4 regions of the Streptomyces sp. NBC_01429 genome follow, and region 2 is predicted to be linked to each of the others. Evidence: riboswitches for the same ligand, from Rfam matches in the RefSeq annotation. Region 2 holds a riboswitch; each other region holds the start of a gene.

Region 1 (2,192 bases), 1.6 Mb from region 2:
TGCGCGCCACCGGCGAGAAAGCCCGCAGCCGGTCCGGGCACACCTACGACCAACTCACCACTCAGGAGGTGTACATCGCCCGGCTGGTCGCCACCGGCGCGACGTCCAACGAGGTCGCCGCCCGGCTGTTCCTCAGCCCGCGCACCATAGACGCCCATCTGCGCAACATATTCCGCAAGCTCGGCATCACCTCCCGCAGACAGCTCAGGAACCGGCCCGACCTCGGCGTCTGACGGATGTCGCCACCGGGCGGTACGGGATCAGGTGTCGCTGGTGTTCAGGTGGGCGAGCGCGGTGATGATGCGGTCGGCGATGTCCTCCGGCCAGGGGAACGCGTGGGCCAGGGTGCGCTGGTGGGCGAGTCCGTGCAGGCCCAGCCAGAGTGCGACCGTGTCGGCGGAGGGGTCGGTGCTGGTGGATTGGCCGGCGTCGACGCAGCCGCCGAGGACGCCGGCGAGGAGCCGCATGGTCTCGTCGCCGAGTGTGGCCAGATCCTGCTTGGTCAGGGAATTGTCGCCCAGGTCCGGCATCCAGAGCCCGCCGAACATCGTGCGGTAGCGCTCGGGGTGGAGCCGGGCGAATTCGAGATAGGCGTGGCACACGGCGTACAGGCGTCGCCGCGGGTCGTCGTCGGTCCTGTCCAGCGCCGCGCGCACGCTGTTCTCCAGCGCGGTGAACTCCTGGCGCACGACGGCGAGCATGATGGCCGGCTGGTCGGGGAAGTGCGGGTAGATCGACGGCGCGGCGATCCCGACCCTGCGGGCGACCGACCGCAGGGTGATGGCGCGTTCGTCGCCGCCCTCGTCGAGGAGTTCCACCGCGGCGGCGACGATGTCGTCGCGCAGGCGGCCGCCCTCGCCGCGGCGGTTGCGCGCGCGGGCCGGTCCGCGTGCGGCCGATGCGGCTGATCCGGTGTGTTCCATGCTGTCACCTTACATAGTGAAGTTTAGCGCGGAGGTCCCCCTCCTCCCGGAGGGGCGACAACCCGTACCCGCTAAGCTGCAGACGCCCCGTGGGGGAAGTCCGGTCGAATTCCGGCGCTGACCCGCAACGGTAGGCGGAGCCGTCTCATGGCTTCGCAAGCCCGATTACCCGCGGTGGTGATGGCTCCTGTCAATTCGCCGTGGACTGCGAGAGGCGCTGCGCAGGGCGCTCCCGCGTCCGGGCCGCTCCTTCGTTCGCGCAGGTGCACGGCCCGAGGCGAAAGCGGTCCGCCCGTGGTCACGCCCCTCGAACACATACCTGCCGCGCCCTCGCGTACGGCCCGCGCCGGTGGCGGGCCCGCCCCTCCCCGGCGTGTGCCCCTGCCGCTGTTGCTGATCACCCTGGGTGTCCTGCTTCCGCTCTCCCTCGTCTGCGGCGCCGGACTCGGGGCCTCGGGGCTCTCCTGGGGAGCGGTGTCGCGCTACCTGTGGGCCGGTCTGACGGGAGGGGCCATCGCCCCCGACGAAGTCCCCGGGTACACCATCGTCTGGGAACTGCGCTTTCCGCGAGCCGTGCTCGCCGCTGTCGTCGGGGCCGGTCTCTCGGCCGTCGGCGTCGCGGTGCAGGCCATGGTCCGCAACGCCCTGGCCGACCCGTTCGTCCTCGGCATCTCCTCCGGCGCGGCAGTCGGCGCGAACGCCGTACTCATCTTCGGAGCCTTCGGCGCGCTCGGTGTCTGGGCGCTGTCCACGGCGGCCTTCCTCTCCGCACTGCTCGCGATGATGCTCGTGTACGCGATCGCCCGTACCGCTCGCGGCCTGACCCCGCTGAGACTGGTCCTGACGGGCACGGCGATGTACTACGGTTTCTCGGCCGTCACGACGTTCATGGTCTTCGCCGCCGAGCGGGGCGAGGCCGCCCGCTCCGCGATGATGTGGATGCTCGGCAGCCTCGGGGGCACCACATGGTCCTCCGTGCCGATCGCCGCGGGCGCCGTGCTCGGTGGCCTCGCCCACCTCGGGTGGTCGGCGCGTCGCCTCAACGCCCTGGCGATGGGCGACGAGACCGCCGCCGCCCTGGGGGTGGACGCGGGAAGGCTGCGCAAGGAACTCTTCCTGGTCTCCGCCGCGGTCACGGGAGCGCTGGTCGCGGTGAGCGGCGCGATCGGCTTCGTCGGCCTGATGGTCCCGCACGGCGTACGGATGCTGGTCGGCGCTGATCACCGCCGGCTGCTGGCCGTCGCACCGCTCGCGGGGGCCGTCCTGTTG
Region 2 (2,192 bases):
CGTCGTCGCCGGTCTGGCGGCCATGCTGGCCACGAAGCTGACGTACCGGATCGGCCGGAACACGGACGAGAAGGCGACCGCCAAGGGGTACCGCGTGGGCCAGATCGCCTCCGCCGGTCTCGTCTCCCTCGCGCACGGCACCAACGACGCGCAGAAGACCATGGGCGTCATCACGCTCGCGCTGGTGACCGGCGGCGTGCTCGCCCCGGGCTCCAACCCGCCGGTGTGGGTCATCGTCTCGGCCGGTCTGGCGATCGCGCTCGGTACGTACCTGGGCGGCTGGCGCATCATCCGCACCATGGGCACCGGCCTCACCGATCTCCGGCCGCAGCAGGGCTTCGCCGCGCAGACCAGCGCGGCCACCGTCATCCTGGCCTCCTCGCACCTGGGCTTCTCGCTCTCCACCACGCAGTCCTGCTCCGGCGCCGTGATGGGCGCTGGTCTCGGCCGCAAGGGCGGGGTGGTCCGCTGGTCCACCGCCTCCCGGATGTTCATCGCCTGGGGGCTGACCCTGCCGGCCGCCGGACTGGTCGCCGCGGGCGCCGAGTTCCTCACCGGTCAGGGCACCTGGGGAGTCACGGCCGTCGCCGTCCTGCTCATCGCGGGATCGGGCGCGATCTGGCTCGTCTCGCGGCGCCAGCCGATCGACCACACGAACGTCACCGAGGGCGCGGACGCCGCGGCTGGTACGGAGTCCCCGGTCGCCGGGGGCGCCGGTTCCGCCGAGCCCGCCGGCATCGTGACGACCGCCATCGCCGCCGTCACCCCGCCGCCCGCCGGGGCCGCGCAGGACCTGTCGGCCACCATCCACGCCCCCGTCCCCACCGGCACCACCGCCGAGCCCGCGCGTAAGGAAGTCATCGCATGAACATCGACTGGGCAGCGCTCGGCTCCGTCTTCGGCGTCAGCCTCGTGACCACCGTCGCCCTGGTGGGCCTGTTCACCCTGGGCATCGTCGCCCTCGCCAAGCGGGAGGGACAGCCGGAGGCCGGTACGGGGGCGCAGGGCGCCGCCGGGTCGCTCACCGCCGTCCGCACGGCGGGCGCCTACCTCTGCTTCGCGCTCTGTGTGGCGGCGGTGGCGTACGGGATCTATCTGATCGTCGCGTGACCGCCCCGCCCCGTGTGGGCCTCGGCACACTGCCCCGTCGCAGGTCAAGGCGGAGTTGACGGGTCTTTCGACGGCGTGGTGGACTGCCGGGGCCATACACGGCGGCAGAAGAGGAAGCCGGTGCGAATCCGGCGCGGTCCCGCCACTGTCACCGCGAGCGCCCCGCACGGGCGCTCCGGGAGCCAGGAACTCCTGCCGCCGCGTCACGTCGAACCGGGGCGCGGACCCTGAGTGAGGACATTTCGCCATGCCTGGCCGCGGTTCTGCCGTCGCGCGCGGCGGCGGCTCCGCCGTCACCGAGCGGGTCTTCGCGTACGGTGCCACCGCCGGCCTGCTGGCCGACCTCCTCTTCGCCGATCCGCGCCGCGGCCATCCTGTCGCGGCGTTCGGCCGGGCCGCCGGGGCCGTGGAGCGCGTCCTGTGGCGCGACCACCGCGGCTGGGGCGCGCTGTACACGGTGGTGTGCGCCGGTGGCGCCGCCGGGGCCGCCGCGCTGGCCGCCCGTGCCGTACGCCACCGTCCCCCCGCCGCCGCGGCCCTCACCGCAGCCGCCACCTGGTCCGTGATCGGCGGGACCTCGCTGGGCCGCGAGGCGCGGGCGATCGGCGCCGCGCTGGCCGCCGGGGACGTCGAAGGGGCCAGGGAGCGGCTGCCGCATCTGTGCGGGCGCGACCCGCAGACGCTGGACGGAGCGGGAATCGCGCGGGCCGTCGTGGAGTCCGTCGCCGAGAACACCTCCGACGCCGTCGTGGGCGCGCTGGTGTGGGGCGCGGTCGCGGGTCCTGCCGGGCTGGCCGGGTTCCGGGCCGTGAACACGCTGGACGCGATGGTGGGGCACAGGAGCGAGCGGTACCGCCGGTTCGGCTGGGCCTCCGCGCGGCTCGACGACGCCGCGGGATGGCCGGGGGCCCGGCTGACCGCCGCGCTGGCGATCGTCGCGGGCGGCGATCCGCGCGGGGCGCTGCGGGCCGTACGGCGGGACGCTGCCCGGCACCCGAGCCCCAACGCGGGCCCGGTGGAGGCGTCGTTCGCCGGCGCGCTGGGCGTACGGCTGGGCGGCACGCTCGCGTACGGCGGGCGGG
Region 3 (2,192 bases), 3.8 Mb from region 2:
CTTCGGCATCGCCAACCAGCTGCTGGCTGCGGTGGCCCTCGCCGTCTGCACGACGCTGCTGGTCAAGTCAGGACGGCTGAAATGGGCCTGGGTGACCGCCGTACCGCTCGCCTGGGACGCCGCCGTGACCCTCACGGCGAGCTGGCAGAAGATCTTCTCCGGCGACCCGAAGGTGGGCTTCTTCACCCAGCGCGACGTGTACCAGTCGGCCATCGACCGGGGCGAGGTGCTGCCGCCGGCCAAGACGATGGACGACATGCACACCGTCGTGACCAACTCCACGGTGGACGGGGTCCTCTCGGCCCTCTTCGCGCTCCTGATCCTCGTGGTCATCGCGGACGCCGGACGGGTCTGCCTCAAGGCGATCCGCGCACCGGAGAGCGTGAAACTGTCGGAGGCGCCGTACGTCAGGTCCGGCATCGTCGCCCCGGCGGGGATGATCCCCACCCAGGAGGAGAAGGCGGAGCTGGCCGCCGCCGAGGCGGAGGCGAAGGTGGCGGCGGGCGCGGGAGCGGGACCGGGAAGCGGCGCCTCATGACGGCGGCCGTGACCGTGACCGCCAGAGCGCGGCACATCGCCGGGCGGATCCGCTGGTACGTGCGCGAGCTGACCGGCGAGTCGGGGTACGACCGGTACGTCGCCCACACCACCGCCCACGCCCCGGAGGCCCGGATCATGAGCCGCCGGGCCTTCGAACGCAGCCGCACGGACGCCCGCGAGGCCGACCCGCGCGAGGGCTTCCGCTGCTGCTGAACGGCCGCACCACGAAGGCACAGCGGTGCCGGGAGGGGTACCGGGAGCGGTACCAGCGACCGTAACCGAAGCGACCCACGACACAACATCTGGGGGGTGCCGCACCGCGCGCCCCCCAGATGTATGCTCGACCTCGCTGTCGACGCAGGGGAATCCGGTGCGAATCCGGAACTGTCCCGCAACGGTATGCGTTGGCGTGTTTTGTCACGCCCGCGTAAGTCCGGGTACCTGCCGACGGTGCGTCCGGCTCGACCCGATCCGGACGCCCAGACGTCCGGGCCTCGCGGTTGGGCCGGTGGACGCCGTACGCGGTAGGTGCTGCCCGGACACGGGCCGCGTCCCCCTGCGTACGGCCGGTCCCCCGTTTCCCTCCGTTGGCCCAGAGCCGAGCGAGGGAGAGCCCCACCGTGACCATCGCGCCAGCCGATCCGGTCTCAGTCGATCCGGTCCCAGCCGTTACGGAATCCGCCGAGCCGAAGGCCGACGGACCCGGCACCGCGCTGCTGCGGACCCTGACGGACCTGACCGCCGATCTGCCCGACACCGACCCGGGCAGGGTCGCCGCCGCCGCGCTGCGGGGCCGCAACGCCCGCTCGGACGAGGCCGAGTTGCGGGAGCTGGCCACCGAGGCGGCGGCCGGACTGATCTCCGAGGACCCGGCGTACTCCCGGCTCGCGGCCAGACTGCTGACGCGCACGATCGCGGACGAGGCGGCGACCCAGGGCGCCGTGTCGTTCTCCGCCTCCGTCACGACCGGGCACCGCGAGGGTCTGATCGCGGACCGTACCGCCGCCTTCGTCGCGCTCCACGCTGCCCGGCTCGACGCGATGATCGACACCGCCGCCGACGACCGCTTCGGCTACTTCGGGCTGCGGACGCTCTACAGCCGTTACCTCCTGCGGCACCCGATCACCCGCCAGGTCATCGAGACCCCGCAGCACTTCATGGCGCGCGTCGCCGCCGGGCTCGCGGAGGACGAGAGCGACCGGGCCGTGACCGAGGTCGAGCGGCTCTACACGCTGATGAGCCGGCTGGAGTACCTCCCCTCCTCCCCCACCCTCTTCAACTCCGGCACCCGGCACCCGCAGATGTCCTCCTGCTATCTGCTGGACTCCCCGCTGGACGAGCTGGACTCCATCTACGACCGCTACCACCAGGTGGCGCGGCTCTCGAAGCACGCGGGGGGCATCGGGCTCTCGTACTCCCGTATCCGCTCGCGCGGTTCGCTGATCCGGGGGACGAACGGCCACTCCAACGGCATCGTCCCGTTCCTGCGCACGCTCGACTCGTCGGTCGCGGCCGTCAACCAGGGCGGCCGGCGCAAGGGCGCGGCCTGTGTCTACCTGGAGACCTGGCACGCGGACCTGGAGGAGTTCCTCGAACTGCGCGACAACACGGGCGAGGAGGCGCGGCGTACGCACAACCTGAACCTCGCGCAC
Region 4 (2,192 bases), 5.8 Mb from region 2:
GAGGCGACCAGCAGCTTCGGCCGGTCGGTGGCCGCGCCCAGGTCGCGGTAGGCGCGGGCGGTCGCGTTCAGTTCGGCCGGGGTACGGTCCTGGACCAGCGCGGGTTCGTCGAGCTGGACCCACTCGGCGCCGGCCGCCCGCAGATCGGCGAGCACCTCCGCGTACACCGGCAGCAGCCGGTCCAGCAGGGTCAGCGGCTCGAAGTCGGCCGCGACGCCCGGGGCGGGCTTGGCCAGCAGCAGGTAGGTGACGGGGCCGACGAGGACCGGGCGGGCGGTGTGGCCGAGCGCGAGGGCTTCCGTGAACTCGGCGACCTGCTTGGCGGAGTCGGCGGTGAAGACGGTGTCGGGGCCCAGCTCGGGCACCAGGTAGTGGTAGTTCGTGTCGAACCACTTCGTCATTTCCAGCGGGGCGATGTCCTGGGTACCCCGGGCCATCGCGAAGTAGCCGTCCAGCGCGTCGGCCTCGACCGCCGCGCGGTGCCGCTCGGGGACAGCGCCGACCATGACGCTGGTGTCCAGGACATGGTCGTAGTACGAGAAATCACCGGACGGCACTTCATGGATTCCGGCGTCGGCCAGCTGCCGCCAGTTCGAACGGCGGAGGTCCGCCGCGGTCTCCCGGAGGGCGTCGGCGCCGACCCGGCCCTTCCAGTAGCCCTCGATGGCCTTCTTCAGCTCACGGTTCCGACCCTGGCGGGGGTAGCCGTACACGGTGGCTCGTGCTGCCGCGGCTGCGGGCTTCGCTGTCACGGAACTCTCCTTCGCGAGATGTGTCCTGGTATCCCGGGGACGGGACCGAGGACGCGAAGGGACGACCGACCGGGCGGCCCACGACGCTGTGCCGTCGCGCGTGCCGCTCGATATGTACGCCGACCCGCCCACGAGGTCACCGGGATGTCCGCGCGCGATCGGTCGCGTGCGGGCAACGGGCAGGTCTTCGGACTCGCGGGCCCGTCTCGTGTGGATCACGAGACACCTACTGGCCGTCGCTTCCCGGACCCGGTCGGATCCAGTGCTTGTATGACGGCGGTCGTTCCCACTCACCGCTGCGGGGCAGTCCCGGATTCCCACCGGGTTCCCTCTTACGACACCCCGCCTGGCGGACGGGGCGAACCAGCTGCACGTCCACCTTAGAGCGAGAAGAGGCGGGCGCACACTCCTGCCCGCATCCCGGGACGCGACCCGGGTCACGCGAAGTGACGGTATGGTGACGCCCCGGAGTTCCGGGGGGCTCCGTGTTCGGACCCGGGGCCCGCCGCGTTCACGCCCGGGCGACTCCGCGTTCCGGTTCGCGGCGGGGTCACCGTAGGGTGACCGACGCGATCGTGTTCACGTTCCGGACCGGGGCAGGCCGGACCGGGGCTGTGGGTCCAACTCCCCCCAGAGGTACGGCGAAAGGACACCCGTCCGTGAAGGTTCACCACCTCAACTGCGGCACCATGCTGCTGCCCACCGCCCACCTGGTGTGCCACGTCCTTCTGCTCGAAACCGACAACGGCCTGGTCCTCGTCGACTCCGGCTTCGGCCTGGAGGACATCGCCGACCCCAAGCGGCGCCTGGGGGCTTCGCGGCACGTGATCCGGCCGGTGCTCCGCGTGGAGGAGACCGCCGCCCGTCAGGTGGAACGGCTCGGCTTCAGCCGGGACGACGTCCGGCACATCGTCGTCACGCACTTCGACGCCGACCACATAGGAGGGCTCTCCGACTTCCCCCGCGCGCGCATACATGTCACCGCCGCCGAGGCGCTCGGGTCCATGATCGCGCCGTCCCGGCGAGAACGCATGCGCTACAGCTCGGCGCAGTGGGCGCACGGCCCGAGGATCGTCGAACACAGCCCCGACGGGGAGAAATGGCGAGGATTCGCTGCGGCCAGGGAACTCGACTCCATCGCTCCCGGGATCGTCCTCGTCTCGCTGCCCGGCCACACCCGTGGACACGCGTGCGTCGCGGTCGACACCGGCCCCCGCTGGCTGCTGCACGCCGGTGACGCCTTCTACCACTCCGCGACGGTCGACGGCCGCTCCCGCATCCCCGTCGCCCTGCGGGCCATGGAATCCTTCATCGCCTTCGACCTGGGCAGAGTGCGTGACAACCACGCCCGTCTCGCCGAACTCCAGCGACGCGCGGAGCCCGATCTGGCGATCATCTGCGCCCATGACCCGGAGATGTACGCGAGGGCGAGCGCCGGGA

What was found. Region 2 has a riboswitch for cobalamin ahead of OG627_RS27610 (cobalamin biosynthesis protein). Riboswitches for the same ligand answer to the same signal wherever they lie in the genome.
Region 1: another riboswitch for cobalamin. It lies ahead of OG627_RS34025 (FecCD family ABC transporter permease); the one in region 2 lies ahead of OG627_RS27610 (cobalamin biosynthesis protein).
Region 3: another riboswitch for cobalamin. It lies ahead of OG627_RS10270 (ribonucleoside-diphosphate reductase subunit alpha); the one in region 2 lies ahead of OG627_RS27610 (cobalamin biosynthesis protein).
Region 4: another riboswitch for cobalamin. It lies ahead of metE (5-methyltetrahydropteroyltriglutamate--homocysteine S-methyltransferase); the one in region 2 lies ahead of OG627_RS27610 (cobalamin biosynthesis protein).

What each region holds. Positions count from the first base shown of each region.
Region 1 covers NZ_CP109599.1:7,824,471-7,826,662, forward strand. The annotation lists gene OG627_RS34015 (ATP-binding protein) at 1-233, shown strand, start outside; gene OG627_RS34020 (TetR/AcrR family transcriptional regulator) at 261-923, opposite strand; cobalamin riboswitch at 939-1,114, shown strand; gene OG627_RS34025 (FecCD family ABC transporter permease) at 1,239-2,192, shown strand, end outside.
Region 2 covers NZ_CP109599.1:6,270,327-6,272,518, reverse strand. The annotation lists gene OG627_RS27620 (inorganic phosphate transporter) at 1-868, shown strand, start outside; gene OG627_RS27615 (hypothetical protein) at 865-1,110, shown strand; cobalamin riboswitch at 1,173-1,324, shown strand; gene OG627_RS27610 (cobalamin biosynthesis protein) at 1,358-2,192, shown strand, end outside.
Region 3 covers NZ_CP109599.1:2,466,286-2,468,477, forward strand. The annotation lists gene OG627_RS10260 (carbon starvation CstA family protein) at 1-538, shown strand, start outside; gene OG627_RS10265 (YbdD/YjiX family protein) at 535-753, shown strand; cobalamin riboswitch at 877-1,003, shown strand; gene OG627_RS10270 (ribonucleoside-diphosphate reductase subunit alpha) at 1,161-2,192, shown strand, end outside.
Region 4 covers NZ_CP109599.1:461,500-463,691, reverse strand. The annotation lists gene metE (5-methyltetrahydropteroyltriglutamate--homocysteine S-methyltransferase) at 1-752, opposite strand, end outside; cobalamin riboswitch at 914-1,135, opposite strand; gene OG627_RS02110 (MBL fold metallo-hydrolase) at 1,412-2,192, shown strand, end outside.